DNA from 4 places in the Blastococcus goldschmidtiae genome. Region 1 is predicted to be linked to each of the others. Evidence: riboswitches for the same ligand, from Rfam matches in the RefSeq annotation. Region 1 holds a riboswitch; each other region holds the start of a gene.
The links. Region 1 has a riboswitch for cyclic di-AMP ahead of RM425_RS05470 (aggregation-promoting factor C-terminal-like domain-containing protein). Riboswitches for the same ligand answer to the same signal wherever they lie in the genome.
Positions count from the first base shown of each region.

Region 2: another riboswitch for cyclic di-AMP. It lies ahead of RM425_RS18565 (C40 family peptidase); the one in region 1 lies ahead of RM425_RS05470 (aggregation-promoting factor C-terminal-like domain-containing protein).
Region 3: another riboswitch for cyclic di-AMP. It lies ahead of RM425_RS12265 (C40 family peptidase); the one in region 1 lies ahead of RM425_RS05470 (aggregation-promoting factor C-terminal-like domain-containing protein).
Region 4: another riboswitch for cyclic di-AMP. It lies ahead of RM425_RS06740 (M23 family metallopeptidase); the one in region 1 lies ahead of RM425_RS05470 (aggregation-promoting factor C-terminal-like domain-containing protein).

Region 1 is NZ_JAVREI010000002.1:149,037-153,254, reverse strand. It holds gene RM425_RS05490 (GAF and ANTAR domain-containing protein) at 75-803, shown strand; gene RM425_RS05485 (hypothetical protein) at 804-1,214, opposite strand; gene RM425_RS05480 (hypothetical protein) at 1,232-1,480, shown strand; gene RM425_RS05475 (glycoside hydrolase family 3 N-terminal domain-containing protein) at 1,477-1,875, shown strand; gene RM425_RS05470 (aggregation-promoting factor C-terminal-like domain-containing protein) at 1,972-2,883, opposite strand; cyclic di-AMP (ydaO/yuaA leader) riboswitch at 2,960-3,113, opposite strand; gene RM425_RS05465 (class I SAM-dependent methyltransferase) at 3,240-3,881, opposite strand; gene RM425_RS05460 (SDR family NAD(P)-dependent oxidoreductase) at 3,886-4,218, opposite strand, start outside.
Region 2 is NZ_JAVREI010000017.1:64,159-68,376, reverse strand. It holds gene RM425_RS18575 (D-alanyl-D-alanine carboxypeptidase family protein) at 1-924, shown strand, start outside; gene RM425_RS18570 (hypothetical protein) at 987-1,313, shown strand; cyclic di-AMP (ydaO/yuaA leader) riboswitch at 1,563-1,722, shown strand; gene RM425_RS18565 (C40 family peptidase) at 1,817-2,974, shown strand; gene RM425_RS18560 (M48 family metallopeptidase) at 3,185-4,218, shown strand, end outside.
Region 3 is NZ_JAVREI010000007.1:177,701-181,918, reverse strand. It holds gene RM425_RS12275 (sensor histidine kinase) at 1-93, opposite strand, end outside; gene RM425_RS12270 (hypothetical protein) at 130-855, opposite strand; cyclic di-AMP (ydaO/yuaA leader) riboswitch at 1,253-1,411, shown strand; gene RM425_RS12265 (C40 family peptidase) at 1,427-1,978, shown strand; gene RM425_RS21805 (WhiB family transcriptional regulator) at 2,206-2,577, shown strand; gene RM425_RS12255 (HAD domain-containing protein) at 2,622-3,143, shown strand; gene RM425_RS12250 (transglycosylase domain-containing protein) at 3,241-4,218, shown strand, end outside.
Region 4 is NZ_JAVREI010000002.1:417,240-421,457, forward strand. It holds gene RM425_RS06730 (DUF3105 domain-containing protein) at 1-721, shown strand, start outside; gene RM425_RS06735 (DUF305 domain-containing protein) at 859-1,524, shown strand; cyclic di-AMP (ydaO/yuaA leader) riboswitch at 1,847-2,004, shown strand; gene RM425_RS06740 (M23 family metallopeptidase) at 2,142-3,299, shown strand; gene RM425_RS06745 (TVP38/TMEM64 family protein) at 3,389-4,117, opposite strand; gene RM425_RS06750 (hypothetical protein) at 4,159-4,218, opposite strand, start outside.

The DNA.
Region 1 (4,218 bases):
AGTGGACGAGCCCGCCCAGGGAGTCCCGCCGAGACCGACCGGGCCGCTGGCCCGGTCGACCCGCACGGAGGCACGTGAACACCCCCGACGCCGGCGCGCCGGACGCCGTCGCCGTCCAGTCGGCCCTGGCCGACCTGGGCCGCATCTCTCTCGCCGAGCACTCCCTCGAATCCGTCGTCCGGACCGTCACCGAGCTGACGGCCCGGGTCCTTCCCGAGGCGCCGATCGCATCCGTGACCGTCCTGCGCGGCGCCCAGCCGACCACCGTGGCGGCCAGCGGAGAACTCGCCCTCGACCTGGACCACGAGCAGTACCGCCTCGGCTCCGGGCCCTGCCTGAGCGCCGCCGCCACCGGGCGCCCGTCGGAGATCGCCGACACGCGGCAGGACCGCCAGTGGCCCGACTTCGCCGCGATCGCGGCGGAGGCGGGCTGCGACAGCATGCTGTCCGTCCCGCTGCCCGTGCACGAGCAGGTGTCCGGAGCGCTGAACGTCTACGCCCGGAAGCTCACCGCCGCCGATCAGCGGACCTGGGACCTGCTGAGCCGGTTCGCCGCCTACGCCGTCGTGCCGGTGTCGAACGCCTACCTCTACGCGGCGGCGGTCCAGCGGGCCGAGCACCTGGAGGCGGCGCTGGACACCCGCGGCGTCATCGACCAGGCCAAGGGGATCCTGATGGAGCGGTTCAAGCTCACCCCGGAGGCGGCGTTCCAGGCCCTGACGCGCGTGTCGATGGAGACCAACACCAAGGTGCGCGACGTCGCCGCGCGTTTCGTGGCCACCGGGGAACTGCTCGCCGACTGATCAGCGGTCCGGGTCCGGCCCCGGCTCCTCGGGGCTCCCGCCGTCCCGCCGCACCAGGTCGCCCACCGCTTCCTCGAGCCGGGCCCAGGTGCCGCTCCACTCGACCAGCGGCTCGAGGATCCGCTCGAAGACCGCGAGCTGCTGGTCGAAGGCATCCAGCTGGGCGCGCATGCCGGCGATCCCGGCCCGCTGTGCGGCGACCATGTCCGCGACCGCCCGCAGCTGGGCGGCCGACATGGCCCCCGGCGGGCTCGGCAGCGCGGGGATGGACAGCTTGGTGGGCATGGACCCGGCGACGGTCCGGGCCCGGTCGGTGAAGCCCCGGAGCTGCTGCACGAACTCCTCGACGGACCGGCCCACGAGGCCGCCCGGTGGCATGCCCCGTTCGGGTCCTGGTCGTTCCTCGGTCATGACCGGACGCTATGCCGGTGTGCGCCCCGGGGCGAGCGGGGCCGGCGCGCCCGGCGGTGGCGGCACGGTCCGGCACCCCCGGGCCGAGCCGTCCCAGGCCCGGTGCGGAGGTCGTCCCGGCCGCGACGGCCGTCGTCGACGGCCTGGCGGCGGCGGGGGTCACCTCCACGCTCGAGCACTTCCCGGGACCGGGCCGGGTGCGCGGGAACACCGACGACACCGCGGACGTCGTCGATGACGTCACGACGGCCGGGACGACCAGGTGACCGCGTTCACGGAGACGCTGTCCCGGACCGAGGGGCACCCGATGGTGATGACGTCGTCGGCGACCTACAGCCGGATCGACCCGGCCTCCCGGGCGGCCTTCTCGCCGGTGGTCATCGGCGACGTGCTGCGCGGGGAGGTGGCTTTCTCCGGCCCGGTCATCTCCGACGACCTGGGCAGCGCGGTCGCGGTGACGAACGTCCCGGTCGGCGAGCGGGCGGTGCGCTTCCTCGCCGCGGGCGGGACCCTCGTGCTGACCGTCGCCCCCGCCACCTTCCCGGCCATGCTGGAGGCGGTGCTGGCCCGGGACGCGGCCGACCCGGCGTTCGCAGCGGTCGTCGACTCCGCCGTGCGCACCGCGCTGCTCGCCAAGGCCGAGGCCGGGCTGCTCGGCTGAGCCCGGCACGCACGGAGCCGCCGAGATCACGAGATCTCGGCGGCTCCGGGGCGTCGACGTACCGGGATCACGCGATCCCGGCCGGGGGGGCTCAGCTCAGTACCAGCCCTTGGCCTGCGAGTGCGACCAGGCGCCGCAGGGCGAGCCGAAGCGGTTGTTGATGTAGATCAGCCCGGCGTCGATCTGGCGGTAGCCGTCGGAGGTCTTCGCGATGCCGGTGCCGGCCCAGGTGCTGTCCAGGAACTGCGCGATCCCGTAGGCGGTGCTGCGCGGGTTCTGCGCATTGGGGTTCCAGCCGCTCTCCTTGCCCCAGAGCTTCTCCAGGCAGGAGAACTGGGAGCTGTTGCCGCCGAGCTTCTGCAGGGCGTAGCTCTGGTAGGAGCCCGACGGCGCGGCGGGTGCCGCCGGACGCGCGGCCGCGCGGGGCGCCGGGGCGGCCGCGCGGGGCGCCGGGGCGGCCGCGCGGGCGGCGCGGGCTGCCTCCGCGGCCCGGGCTGCCTCCGCGGCGCGGGCTGCCTCCGCGGCCCGGGCTGCCTCCGCGGCGCGGGCTGCCTCCGCGGCCCGGGCTGCCTCCGCGGCCCGGGCTGCCTCCGCGGCCCGGGCTGCCTCCGCGGCGCGGGCAGCCTCCACCCGGGCCGCCTCCTCGGCCGCGAGCCGGGCGGCCTCCTCGGCCGCGCGGCGGTCGTGCTCGGCCTGCTCGGCGGCCATCTGGTTCAGTGCAGCGGCTGTCTGCTCGGCGTCCCGCGCGCTCCGGCTGGCGGCCAGCTTCTCCAGCGGTGCGACGACGTCGGTGTCCAGGGCGGGCGCCGACTCCGCCGTGATGCCGAGCTGCTGGGCGACGCTCATCGACTCGGTCTGCGCGACGGCCTGCGCCTCGGGCTCACCGGCCGAGAGGACGCCGACCATGACGGCGCCGGCGGTGGCCACGCCGACGAGGGCGGCGGACCGGCGCGCACCGAGGGGCGGGCGGTTGCGGAGACGTGCGTTCACCGTGGTGCGGAGGTTCATGAGGAGGTTCTGCTCCGGGGGTCAGGGCGCAGCAGAGCAGCCGCCCTCCAGGGGCGGCGAGAGCCTGCGGCTGTCCAGTTCTTCCGTGAGCCGCCTACCGGGTTAGCTGACGGGTTCGGGCGGGAAGCAGCCCTACCCCACCCCGGACTGGAGGTCCGGGGCCGGGATTCACCCCAGTACTTCGGTGGGTCCCCGGCTCGCCCCTCGGGACGATTCGGCGGCGCCCGGCGCGGAACCCTCGGGTGAGGGAGCCGCCGGCCGGACCGGGCCAACGTAACGGCTGTTATCGGTTCGTGACAACGCCGTGACCGTATTTCTTGGCGTGACGCATCTCCCGTCCGCGCGGCCGGGAGGGCTCACGGCAGCCGCCACACCGTCGTCCGGCGGACGCGCGCGGGCCCGCCTTCGGTGTCGACGACGTCGTGGACGGCCGCCTCGACCAGCCGGTGGTGCGGCAGGTACGGCCGTCCGGGGTCACCGATCAGCACCTCGGCGCCGGTGGCCCGAACGGCGTCCAGGAACGGCAGCACCCGGTCGGTCATGATCCGGTCGTAGCAGACGTCACCGGCCAGGACGACGTCGACCGACGGCGGCCCCTCTCCCAGCAGATCGCCCACCGGCTCGATCCCGGCCACGCCGTTGAGCGCCGCGTTCTCCGGGATGGCGGCCAGCCCGAAGGGGTCGATCTCGCTGGCCACGACCCGCGTCGCGCCGGCCATGACCGCCGCGACGGCGACCAGCCCGCTGCCGGCGCCCAGGTCCAGCACCGACCGGCCCGCGACGAGCTCCGGGTGGTCGAGCACGTAGCGGGCCAGCGCCTGCCCACCGGGCCAGGCCGCAGCCCAGAACGGCGGCTCCTGCGCGGTCCGGCCCTGCTCGACGGCCATCGCCTCCCACAGCGCGACGACGTCGGCGGCGACCAGCAGCTGCACCTCGGGCACCAGCGAGGGCCGGACCGGACGGGTGTGGGCGCGGATGAACTGGGCGGGCACGGTCACCCGGTCAGTCTCGCGCGGCCGTCCCGCCCATGTCGGAGGAGCTCTGGCCGGAGGAGCTCTGGCCGGAGGAGCTCTGGCCGGAGGAGCCCCGGGCGGCGATGCCCCGGGCGACCAGCCGCCAGTAGCTGCCCGGCCGCAGCCGCACGAGCGCGTCGGGCACCCGCGCGCTGAGGCCGATGAGCAGCCGGGGACGGCGCTTCTCGATGGCGGCCACGATCTGGGCTGCCGCCTTCTCCGGTGGGATGCGCAGCAGCCGGGCCATCTGCGCACGGCCCTCCGCCACCTCGGCGGGATCCACCCCGGAACCCAGGCGCGCGCTCTCGGCGATCCGCGTCCG
Region 2 (4,218 bases), on a different contig from region 1:
GGCGGTGCCCAGCGCGGGGCCGCCCAGCTGCCCGGCCGGCCCGCCTCGCTCCTCGTGCTGCCCGCCGAGACGCTCGCGGCGGTGACCGCGGCCATGGAGGCGCTGGGACTGCCCTACGCACCGGGGACCGCCGGTCCCGAGTCCTGGGACTGCGGCTCGCTGGTGCAGTCGGTCTACGGGCGGGCCGGCATCGCGCTGCCCGGGAGCCAGGCGGAGCTCTTCGCCGTCACGGCCCCGGTCGCCGCCGCCGACGTGCTCCCGGGTGACCTGGTCTTCCTCGGCACCCCGGAGGCCGGTCTCGGGCACGTGGGGATCGCACTCGACCCGCGCACCATGCTCGCCGCCGACGCCAGGGCGGGTGCGGTCGTGGTGCGCACCCTGCCCAGCGGCCAGGTGCTCGGCGTCGGTCGGCCGAGCCTCGGCCGGCGCGCACCCGTGCCGGCGCCCGGCCCGACCGGGGGCGCGCTGCGCGTGGAGTGCGGCAACGCCGTCTACCCGCCCACCTACGGCGGGGCGCGTCAGTGGGGCGGGTACCCCAACGGGCTCATCCCGCCCAGTGCGATGTGCCCGCTGGGCGCGGCTGGGCACTCGCTGCGCTGCGACGCCGCCGCGGCCTACCGGGCCATGTCGGCGGCCTACGCCGCGGCGTTCGGCAGGCCGCCCTGCATCACCGACTCCTACCGGACCTACGCCGGCCAGGTGAAGCTCTACGGCGAGAAGCCCGCGCTGGCCGCGGTCCCCGGGACGAGCAACCACGGCTGGGGGCTGGCCGTCGACCTGTGCGGCGGCATCGAGACCTTCGGGACGCCGCAGTACGGCTGGATGGTGACCAATGCCGGGCGCTTCGGCTTCCTGCACCCGACGTGGGCCGATCCCGGCAACGGTCGCGAGGAGCCGTGGCACTGGGAGTACGCAGGGAGCTGACCGTCCGCGACGGGATTGTCGGTGGCCGCTCCTACCGTGCGCATGACTCACGGAGGAGAGACATGCTCATCGACTGCGATACCTGCACCGTCCGGGGCACCGGCTGCACCGACTGCGTCGTCACCGTGCTGCTCGGTGCTCCACCAGGCTGGGAGGGCGTCGACCCGGTCGTGGTGCCGATGGCCGGCCGCGCCCGCAGCGGCGGGCCGACGCCGGCCGCCGAGGACGTCGTGGTGCCACCGCCCGGTGTGGTCGTGGAGTTCGACGACGTCGAACGCCGGGCCGTCCGCGCGCTGGCCGAGTACGGGCTGGTGCCGCCCCTGCGTCACCGCGACGGCTCCGAGGCGGCCGACGACGGCGGCATCTCGCCCGATCGACGGACCGGCTGACGTCCTCACGGCGGGCTCGAGGGCGGACTCGAGGGCGGACTGGAGGGCGGGCTCGACGGCTCCGGACCGTGCTTCTACCCCTACGCAGGGCTTTCATCGGGGAGGCGCGCGGAGCGCGGCGAGATTCTCGTCACAGGTTTACCGCCTGCCTCGGTTTGTCACACCAACATCACGAACGTATGGTCGTCGCCGTCCGACCGGGTGGTCGTCATCCGCCAAGGGGTGGCCTCGGCCGGACACCGCCTAATCACCGCACGACGGCCGACGGTCGTCCGAGGTGAGCCGGGGACCCACCGCAGTTCCGGGGTGAGTTCCCCTGTGGGGCCGGTTCGCCGGTGAGCAGGGGATAGGGCCAGTCTTCCCAGCCCGAACCCGTCAGCTAACTCGGTAGGCGGTGAAGAGGAAGAAATGGAGAGCCGCCGCTCGTGGCGACCCCGCACGCTTCATCGACGCATGTCCTCGCACCCTTCCGCCCCGATCCTCCGGCCGGCCCCGTCCGCCGGGTGGGCCGCCTCCGCGCCGGCCTGCTCATCGGTGCCACCACCGCGCTGACCTTCACCATGGTCCCGGGCACCGCCTCCGCGGAGCCGGGCCGCGCCACCAGCACCGCCGAGGCGGCGCAGCTCGTCGCTGCGGCCAGCCGTGAGCTGGAGATCGTGAGCGAGGAGCTCAACGAGGCGAAGGTGCAGCTCGAACGCCAGCAGGCGGCCGTGGAGAGCGCTGAGCTCGCCGCCTACGCGGCCGACCTGGAGCGCACCGCCCTCGACGGGCGGATCCGCCAGCTGGCGCGGACCGCCTACACCGGTGGCGGCCGATCGCTCACCCAGCTCGACGTCATGCTGACCAGCGACTCCGTCGACGATGTCATCTTCCAGATGGGCACGCTCGACGCCCTCGCGGGACGCAACGACGCCGCGGTCGGCGAGGTCGCCAAGGCCACTGCGCGGGCGAAGGACGCCAGGGCCGAGGCGGGGGAGGCCCGTGAGACGGCCGAGGCGAGCCTCGAGCAGATCGAGGTGAAGCAGCGCGACCTCGAGGTCAGGATCGCGGACTACCAACAGCAGTACGCGGCTCTCGATGCCGCCGAGCGCGCCGCCGCCGAGCGCGCCGCCGCGGAGCGCGCCGCCGCGGAGCGCGCCGCCGCGGAGCGCGCCGCCGCGGAGCGGGCTCAGGCCGACGAGCAGATGGCCCGGGCCTCGCGGTCCCAGCGCACCGCTCCCTCGTCGGCGGCCGCCTCCTCGGCCGGTCCCTCCTCGACCTCCAGCGCCCCGGCGGCACCCGCGCCGACGGCTGCGGCCGCGCCCAGCGGCGCCGCCCAGGTGGCGGTCGACACCGCGCTGGCGCAGGTCGGGGACCGCTACGTGTGGGGCGCCGGCGGTCCGGACGCCTTCGACTGCTCCGGCCTGACGTCCTACGCCTACCGCGCCGCGGGCATCTCGCTGCCGCACTCCAGCCGCAGCCAGTCGCAGCTGGGCCGGCCGGTCTCCCGGGGCGAGCTCCAGCCGGGCGACCTGATCTTCTTCTACAGCCCGGTCAGCCACGTGGCCATGTACATCGGCGGCGGCAAGATGGTGCACGCATCCACCTCGAGCCAGCCGGTGAAGGTCGACAGCGTCGACTCCTTCCCGAGCTACAACAGCGCTCGCCGCATCGTCGGCTGATCGCCCTGCGGTAGACGTCGCGGGTCGACCGCGGCGGCGACGTCCGACGACGGGCCGGTGCTCCTCCCGAGGGGCGCCGGCCCGTCGTCGCGTCTCGGGTCGCGCCCGGTCGGGCTCCCGGGCGCCCACCTAGGATCGACGCGGCGGGCGTCGGTGCCCGCTGCCCATGACGGTGCCGCCGCGGTTGTCCGCCGTTCCCGAGGAGGTCGGATGACCGGGCGTCGTGCGGCGCTGGCGACCGCGGTCGTGCTCCTCGCCGCCTTCGCCGTCGTCGTCGCCGTCGGCACCCCCTGGCAGGCGCTGCCGGAGCCGCCGGGCGGGGCCACCGCGATCGATCCGACGGCCGGGCTGTCGGCCGAGCAGGTCGATCGCGCAGAGGCCTTCGCCGCCGCGATCCGGCCCGCGTCGCTCGCCTCCCTGCTGCTGGGGCTGACCGTCTCCGCCGTGCTGGGACTGACCCCTCTCGGCGCGCGCCTGGTGCGCGGGCTGCCCGCCCCCCGGCGGTGGCGCTGGAGTTGGCAGGTGCTGCTCGGCGTGTTCGCTCTCGCGGTGATCGGCCGGCTGGTCACGCTGCCGCTGTCGGCCTACGGCGAGGTGGTCCGCCACCGGTACGGCCTGTCCACCCGCAGCTGGGGGCTGTGGGTGCGGGACGTGGCGACGTCGACGGCGATCGACGCGGCCCTGACCGCACTGGCGCTGGTCGCCCTCGTCTGGCTCGCCCGCCGCGCCTCGCGCCTGTGGTGGGCGCTCGCGGCCGCCGGTGCCGCCGTGCTGGTGGTCGTCGGCTCCTTCCTGTGGCCGGTGCTCGTCGAGCCGGCCTTCAACAGCTTCGAGCCGATGCCGGCCGGACAGCTGCGCAGCGATCTGCTCGCCCTGGCCGAGGAGAACGGGACCCCGGTCCAGGACGTGCTGGTCTCCGACGCCTCGCGCCGCACCACCGCCCTCAACGCCTACGTCTCGGGCTTCGGCTCCACCCGCCGCATCGTCGTCTACGACACGGTGCTCGAGCGGCTGCCCGACGAGCAGATCGAGTCGATCACGGCCCACGAGCTCGGCCACGTGGCCGCCGACGACGTCCTCACCGGCACCCTCCTCGGCGCGCTCGGGGGTGCCGGCGGGGTCGCCCTCCTCGGCTGGGCGCTGACGTCCCCGCGGCTGCTGCGCCGGGCCGGGGCCGAGGGCCCGGCCGACCCGGCGGTGGTGCCGTTGGCCCTGCTGCTGGTCGCGGTCGGCACGCTGGTGGC
Region 3 (4,218 bases), on a different contig from region 1:
GTAGCCGGTCGCGGCCGCGGCGGAGAGCCGGGCCGCCGTGGTGGCGGCCCGGCCCTTCTGCGTCGCGCGCTCCTCGAACACGGGCTCGACCACCTCGCGGGCGACGCTAACCGACCTGATGGCTGCTGGTCAGGGGGTTGCCTCGTCGATGCGACCGGTCCACCACTGGCGATCGGTCCGCTGGGCGATCGTGACGGCCAGGCCGAGGGAGGCAGCGGCGAAGAGCCAGTGCGGATCGACGGGGCCGGTCGGGAAACCGCCGAAGTCGAGGACCAGGAACACCAGCAGGACGACGGGGATCCAGATCGGCACCACGCGGGTGCGGAGGTAGCCGATCGAGGTGAGCAGCACCGAGCCCGCCATGCCGAGCAGGAACGGCACCAGGATCAGCGCGGCGAGGGCGCTGGTCTGCGCGTCCTCGATCAGCGCGACCATCGCCGCGCGGTCGGGCTGGTCGACGGCCGCGTGGTCGATGATCGAGACGGCGTGGATGCCGACGAAGCCGAGCGCGCCGACGAAGCCGAGGACCATGGCGGTGGTGCCCAGCCGCGGCATGTGCGGCCGGACGAGTTGCGCCATGGCGACCAGGCCCAGCAGCAGGAACGGGACGGCGATCGTGCCGACGACCAGCCCGACCGCGGCGAGCGTCGGGCGCTCGGCCCAGGCGTCCAGGCTGCCGGCGACCGATCCGCCCTGGCCGACGACCCTGCCGATCAGGGCCTCGGCGAGGTTGAGCGCGGCGCCGACCGTCAGGCTGACGATGGCGGTGCGCCGTCCGAACGGTGCGGGCCGTGGGGCCGGCGGGTCGTGCGGCGCGGGCCGCGCGGGAGCCGGGGTCACGTGCTCAGCGGTCATGGGGTCCACCTCCGACGCCTGGCGGGTCCCTCCCGCCCGGCGAGGACCACGGTCGAGCGGGAGGTGTCCCGGCGTCGTGGGGCGATGGTCCTGATCTCGCCGGGACCGGTTCGCGGCGGCGGAATCCCGCGAGGGGGCGGGGACGGTGCGTTGCGCCACGCCGCCGCGACGAAGTAAGCGGCCGGTTGCGATCGGTCATGCACGCGTGCCGCCACGCCCGGAGCGCCGTCGGCGTCCCCCGTGGTCGGCTCGCGAGTCGCCCGTCCGGCGCGGGTCCGCGGTCGTCCGGCCGGCGCGTCCGGGGACGCACATCCGTCACTTTGTGACGACCGGATGACCGACCTAGCGTCGTCGCGGTCCGGCCGAGGCCCGTTCGTCACCGCCCCAGGTGACACCCGGCCGGACACCGCCGAACCGGCGCCGGACTCTTCGCGGCGCCGGACCGGGGACCCACCGCAGTCCTGGGGTGAAGCGCGATCCGGCTCCGCCGGTAGCGCCGGGCGATCTCCCCGTCCGAACCCGTCAGCTAACCCGGTAGGCGGTTGATGGAGAACAGGAGAACGCGTCGTCCATGACGACTACTCGCACGTCCACGATCACCCGCCGCTCGTTCCGCGGAGCAGCGCTCGCCCTTCTCACCGGCGCGGGGATCGCGCTCTCTCCGCTCGCCGCCTCGGCGAGCCCCGGCCCCGGCGCCGTCGCCTCCCTGCCGGCCCAGACGTCGGTGTCGGCACTCACCGCGGTACCGACCGCCTACGGGGTCGCGCCGCGCGACCGGGCGCTGGCCGCAGCCCACGTGGCGATGGCCCAGCGGGGCAAGCCGTACCAGTGGGGCGGCACGGGCCCCGGCGGCTTCGACTGCTCCGGACTCGTCTACTCGTCCTTCCGCGCGCTGGGCGTCAACGTGCCGCGCACCTCCCGCGCCCAGTCGACGGCCGGGCACTACGTCAGCCGCGCCGACCTGCGCGCCGGTGACCTGATCTTCTTCTACTCCCCGGTGGGACACGTCGGCATCTACCTCGGGTACGGGGTGATGGTCCACTCCTCGACCTACGGCAAGCCGGTCTCGATCGTGCCGGTCAGCTCGGTGCCGGGCTACAACACCGCGCGTCGGGTCGCCTGATCCGACTCCACCGGCTGGGTCCGCTCCCGTGTGCGGAGCGGACCCAGCCGTCGGCTCGTCGACGCGGCGACACGTCGACGTACCGACAAGTCGACACAATGCGCCAAACGGACGGACCGGTTTCGGGGTGCTTACGCCGGAGCCTCCGAGGTTCGCCGCCGTTAGCGTTACGGAGAGAGATCGGCCCGTACTGGTCCGTCACCACCCCACTTCCCCTGGAGTGCTCCGTGTCTTCGTTCCGCCCCTTCCTGTCGCTGGTTCCCGATTCCTCCCCGGCCGCTGACGAGTCGGCCTGGCCGCAGCCGTGGTCCGAGCCCGCTGCGGACTCCTGGTCGCAGCCCTGGGCCGCGGCGCCGGCCGGCGGCGACGAGTCGTGGCGGCTGTCGGCGCTGTGCGGCGAGACCGACCCGGAGGCCTTCTTCCCGGAGAAGGGCGGCTCCACCCGCGACGCCAAGCGCGTCTGCACCGGATGCGAGGTCCGGGCCGAGTGCCTGGAGTTCGCGCTGACCAACGACGAGCGCTTCGGCATCTGGGGTGGCCTGTCCGAGCGCGAGCGCCGGCGGCTGCGCCTGCAGCGCCGGGACGCCATCACCGCCTGACGCGTGGTCGCGACCACCCGGCACATCCCGGGTAGGACGACGGGGTGACCTCTCCCCCGCCCGTCCTGCTGCTCGACGTCGACGGCGTGCTCAACGCCGTGCGCCCGGACCTCCCCGAGGGCTGGCAGCGCGGGCGCTTCAACGGCTACGTGCTGTCGTGGGACCCGGCCGTCGTCGCCCGGCTGCGGGCGCTGCACGAGTCCGGCCGGGTCGAACTGCAGTGGCTGACCACCTGGACCGAGCTGGCCGACCGGCTGCTGGCCGAGCCGCTCGGGCTGCCCCGCGGACTGCGCACGCACAGCCGCGACCTCCTGCCCACCGGGTTCGGTGGCGCGCTCGGCGGCATCGCCGGGTGGTGGAAGCTGGCGGCGGCGCAGGCGCTCGCCGAGGCCGAACCCGGCCGGCGCATCGTCTGGGTCGACGACGACCTCGCCGACCAGGCCGAGGACACCCGCGACTGGCTGGCCGCGAACGGCCAGGTGCTGGTCGTGGCACCGCACTACACGCGCGGACTCACCCACGCCGAACTCGACCGGATCGAGGCCTGGCTGGGCACCGCGGGCTGACCCGTCCCGGAGCACCGCGCGATCTCGCGCGGAGAGCCCGGCTCACAGGTCGCCGACCTACCCTCGCGACCGACACCGACCAGAGGAGCAGCACCTCATGGGCTCCTACGAGCCGGATCCCCCACCGACCCGCCGGTTCCGCCGCGGCCCGGCCGGCCCGGGACCGTCCGGGTACGCGCCGCCGCCCGAGGACGACCGGTACGACGGATATGTGCCGTCCGAGCACGACAGATACGACGAGTACGGCCGGCCCGTGCGTCGACCGCGGTTCGACCGCCCCCCGCCGTCGGGGAACGACTGGTACGGCGCTCCCCCGGCGGGCGACCGGTACGGCGCCCCGCCAGCCGCCGCCCGGTACGGCACCCCGCCCGCGCGGCCCTTCCCGCCCGTCCGCCCCTTCCCGCCCGACCGACCCTTCCCGCCCGAGGGGACCGCGCCGGAAGCCGGTCGCCGCGGCCGGCCGGCCCGCACCGGGCGCCCGCGCCGTCGGATCCTGCGCCGGGTGGCGCGCCTGCTGGTGGTGCTCGCCGTCGTCCAGGCGTTGGTCGTCCTCTCCCTGCGCTGGGTGGACCCGCCGACGACTGCCTTCATGTCGGCCAACCCCGACGGCGCCATCCAGCAGTCGGTGCCGGTCGAGCACGTCTCCCGCACGTTCCTGGCCGCGGTCATCGCGCACGAGGACGCAGCGTTGCCCACCCGCTCCGGCGCCTTCGAGTGGTCCGACCTCTGGGACCGGGCGCAGGCGCACCTCGCCGGCGAGGACGACCCGTCGGGGTCCACCATCCCGCAGCAGGTGACCAAGAACCTCTTCCTCAACCAGGAGCTGAGCGCGTTCCGGAAGGGCGTCGAGGCGCTGATGTCGGTGGAGGTGGCGGCGCTGATCGACGACCGCCGGATGCTGGAGCTCTACGTCAACTACGCGCAGTTCGGCCCGACGCTCTACGGCGTCTGCGCGGCCTCCTGGTACTACTTCGACGTCGCGCCGCGGGACCTGTCCCAGGCGCAGGCCGTGCGCATCGTCGGCCTGCTGCCCTCCCCCGGGCACGTGCAGCGCGCGCCCGGCGGCGGCATGGAC
Region 4 (4,218 bases), 270 kb from region 1:
CAAGGAACCTCGCCAGGACCGCCGGGGTAGTGGATCAAGCCGGTCCGGGGGCCGCCCCGGAGGACGCAGCCGTCCGCAGGCGAACGTTGTCACGGCGCAGCGACCGTGGGGATTGATCGTTGCGGCGATCGCCGTGGTCGTCTTTGCCGCGGCTGTCATCAGCTATGCCGTGGTGCAGGTCGACAAGGCCGAGGCCATGCGTGTCGATTCCGTCGAGGAGATCGACGGCATCGAGGTGTTCGACTACGCCGCCGGCCAGGAGCACGTGAGCAGCGAGGTCGACTACGACCAGACGCCTCCGGTGGCCGGGCCGCACGACGAGGTGTGGGCTGACTGCACCGGGACCGTGTACGAGGTCGATATCCGGCACGAGAACGCCGTGCACAGCCTCGAGCACGGCGCTGTGTGGATCACCTACGACCCGGAGGCGGTCTCCGAGGACGACATCGCCCTGCTCGCCGAGGTCGCTGACGAGTCCGGCCGGATGCTGTCGCCCTACGTCGGCCTGGATTCGCCGATCAGTGTCCAGTCCTGGAACCACCAGCTGAAGGTCGACTCTGCCGCTGATCCTCGCATCAAGCAGTACGCCGATTTCATGACCTTCAACGCCGAACTCTTCCCCGAGCCGGGTGCCACCTGTCAGAGCCCACAGTTCCTGGCCGACCCGCTCGTGGAGGATGGCGCCGCCCTCGACCCCGATTCCGGGACGTCGGCGCCGTGATCAGCTCGGCGCCCCGCGCACGCACCGCCAGGTGGATTCCACCGGCGCGTCGGCGGGAGCGATCGACAGGTCATCCAGTTCCGGACGAGTGCCGTGCCGGGCGAGCGAGTCGACGATCAGACCGGTGGGGAGGAGCGGTGACGGAAGAGACGACCGCTCGGTCGGGGTATCGCCCGCTGCGGGCCCTTCTGGGCGTGGTCGTCGCAGTCGGGCTGCTGCTGCTCGGCGGCGGAGCGGCCGTGGCGCTCGGTCTGGGTCGGGACGAGGCGCCCGGCGCGGATTCCGTGGACGCCGGCTTCTCGCGAGACATGTCCCGCCATCATCTGCAGGCAGTGGAGATAGCCAACCTGGCGTTCGAACGCACCGAGAATCCAGAGATCCGCCAGATGGCGTTCGACATCTCGGCCACGCAGACCAATCAGGCCGGTCGCATGCAGGGCTGGTTGTGGCTCTGGGGAGTCCCACCCGCTGGTGGCGAGACGATGGCCTGGATGGCGACCGACGAGCACGCCGGCCACGACGCGGCCATGGGGGCCGACGGCCTGATGCCGGGCATGGCCACCGAAGTGGAGTTGGCGGAGCTGCGCGACTCGTCGGGCACGGCATTCGACAGGCGCTTCCTGCAGCTGCTGATTCGTCACCACCAGGGTGGTCTGGAGATGGCGGAGGCGGCTGCGGATCGTGCCGAGGAGCAGGCGGTGCGCAGTCTCGCGGGCACGATCGCCGAGACGCAGACTGCCGAGACCTCGACGATGACGAAGATGCTGAGTGCCCGCGAAGGCGAGCCCTTGCCCGAACCCTGAGGCGGGGTCAGGCCCTGCACTCCCTGAGTGGTGTCGGCGCCGAGACCTTCCTCAGTCGATCGTGGCCGATCACGAGCCCGCCGAAGGTGGGTCCTTCCGGCTGCAGTACTTCCTCTGTCCTCGGCCTTGCGGCAGGCGTCCTGCTCGGCCCTCCTGTTCGCCGAACCTTGCGCTGACTGCAGGTCGCCCCGCTCTGTCGTGGGACGACGGTGACTTTGCTGGTCACACCGGCCGCCGTTACCTGACCGTGACAAACTATTCGGTGTCGTAGTACCGTCTCGCCCGGTCCGGTTGAGCCCGCGTCCCTCGACCGAGGGGCCTCGGCCGGATCCCGCCGAACTGTCATCGATGACCACCATCAGGACAGACCGGGGACCCACAGTTCCCTCGGGGTGAATCCTGCGCACTGCCCGGTGCCAGGTAGGGCGCCTTCCCGCCCGAACCCGTCAGCTAACTCGGTAGGCGGCGCGAAGGAAATGGAGCTCGTCGCGTTGGCGACCCTGCGTGCACGACCTGTCCGCGACGACCTCTCACCCGGTGAGCGATCTGAACCCTTCCGCCGGCGCCGGCGACGTCTCCTCGGCAGCACGATCGCGGGCTCTGCGCTGGCTGCCCTGATGAGTATCGCCATCAGCTTTTCGATGACTCCAGCCGTTGCGGCGCCGGGTGACGAGGCTGCGGTCGCACGGTCCGACCGTGATTCAGCGGCGGCTGAGGTGCGACGTCTCGAACAGCTGGTCGCCGAGGCGGAGGATGAGCTCTCGCGCTTCACCGTCGAGGCCGAGGCGGCCGCGGACGCCTCTCGGCGGGCACAGGAGGAGCTCGCCGCCGCGCAGGCCGCGGCATCGGCTGCGGAGGTGGACCTCCAGACCGCTACGGCGGCGGTGGAGCAGGCGCGGGCCGGAGTCGCCCGTCTGGGCCGGGAGAGCTACATGGGAAGCGATTCCCTGGAGACCGCGGCGGCCTTGCTGGACTCGGACGGCCCGGCGGAGTTCCTGCAGCGAGCCTCCACACTGGAAATGCTGACCGACGATCGCGCGGCCGAGCTCACCGAGTTCCGTGCGCTGGAGCGGGAGAAGGCCGAGGCCGGACGTGTTGCGCAGATGGCCCTTTCAGAGCGCGACCAGGCGGCGGCCGGCGCGGCTGAGCTCGAGGCCGCTGCGCAGGCGCGACTGGTCGAAGCCAAGGATGCCTACGACAGCGTCACCTCTGAGCGAACTGCCCTGCAGGGCCGGCTGCAGCAGGCCGAGATCGCGCTGCTCGAGCTCGAGGGCGCCGCGGACGGGCGGGCCGCGTGGGCGGATCGGATCAACACGGAGAACGCGCAGAGAGACGCACAGGCTGCCGCCACAGCGGCGGCGGCTGCCAGCGGTCGCGCAGTGGCTCCCACCACTGGTCGCGTGACCTCCTGCTACGGCTCTCGCTGGGGAACCATGCACTACGGCGTCGACATTGCCGCGCGCATCGGCACGCCGATCTATGCGCCCGAGGCCGGGCGGGTCCTCCAAGCCGGTCCGGCCAGCGGCTTCGGGCTGGCCGTATACGTCCAGCATCCCGACGGCTCGATCACTGTCTACGGGCACATCAACGACTACTTCGTCCAGGCCGGTCAACAGGTATCGGTCGGCCAGCAGATCGCCGAGGTCGGCAACACCGGCCAGTCGACTGGCCCGCACCTGCACTTCGAGGTGCGCACCGGCGGGCTCAACGCTGACCGAGGCAACCCGATCCCCTGGTTGGCGGCGCGCGGCGTCTCTCTCGGCGGAGGATGTTGAGCGATCGGCGCGTGTGCAGGTGGGCGCACCAGGGGCCGAGCGGGGGGCTCATGGATGCAACGCGTCCGTGGGCCCCCGATTTCGTGCGATCAGATCTCTCGCCGGTCTGCTGTCAGCAGCCCGTGCTCCTCTTGAACGCCGGACGTGCGTCGCTGAGTCAGCCGTGGCGGAGCAATGGTCGAGCCCGGGACGGTGCTCGGCTGGTTACCCCGTCGCCGCTTCCGTCGCCAGACGTCGCCCGCCAGAACCGCGACTGACAGGACGGCGCTGACGGTCAGGATCGGCGGGACCAGATGCGTCCACGAGTCGATGCTCGCCACGGAGGCGCCGACGCCGACGTACAGCACCGACCACGGCACGAGCCCGACTGCGGTCCCCAACAGGTAGGGGACGAGCCGGACGCCGCTCAAGCCGGCCGCGTAGCTGACGAAGACGAACGGGGCCACTGGCATGGCTCGCGCAACGAGTACCGAGACGAAGCCTCGTTGGCTCATCACCCGGTCCAGCCGAGCCAGACGCGCGCCGGCCAAGCGCACCACAGCGTCACGGCCCAGCCACCGGCTCAGGACGAAACCGGCCAGACCACCGAGCATTCCGCCGCCCATGGCCACCGCCAGCCCCGCAGGGAAGCCAGCAACGGCACCGACCAGGACGGACAGCGCCGTCCGGGAGATGGGGGTCAACAATGCGACGGCGACCCCGAGGACCACCATGGCCCACCTCACCCAGCCGCCCTCAGCCAGCCAGGCGCGCATACCCTCGACGTTCGGCAGCTGGACCGATACGGCAACCGCTGTGCCGATGAGCAGGACCGCCACCGCGGCAAGGACACGCACCGAAACCCGCCGGGGGAGTGGGGTCACCCCGTCACCCGGACAGGTAGCTGCCCCGGCATCCGGCTGGAGCGGCGCGCCTTCCC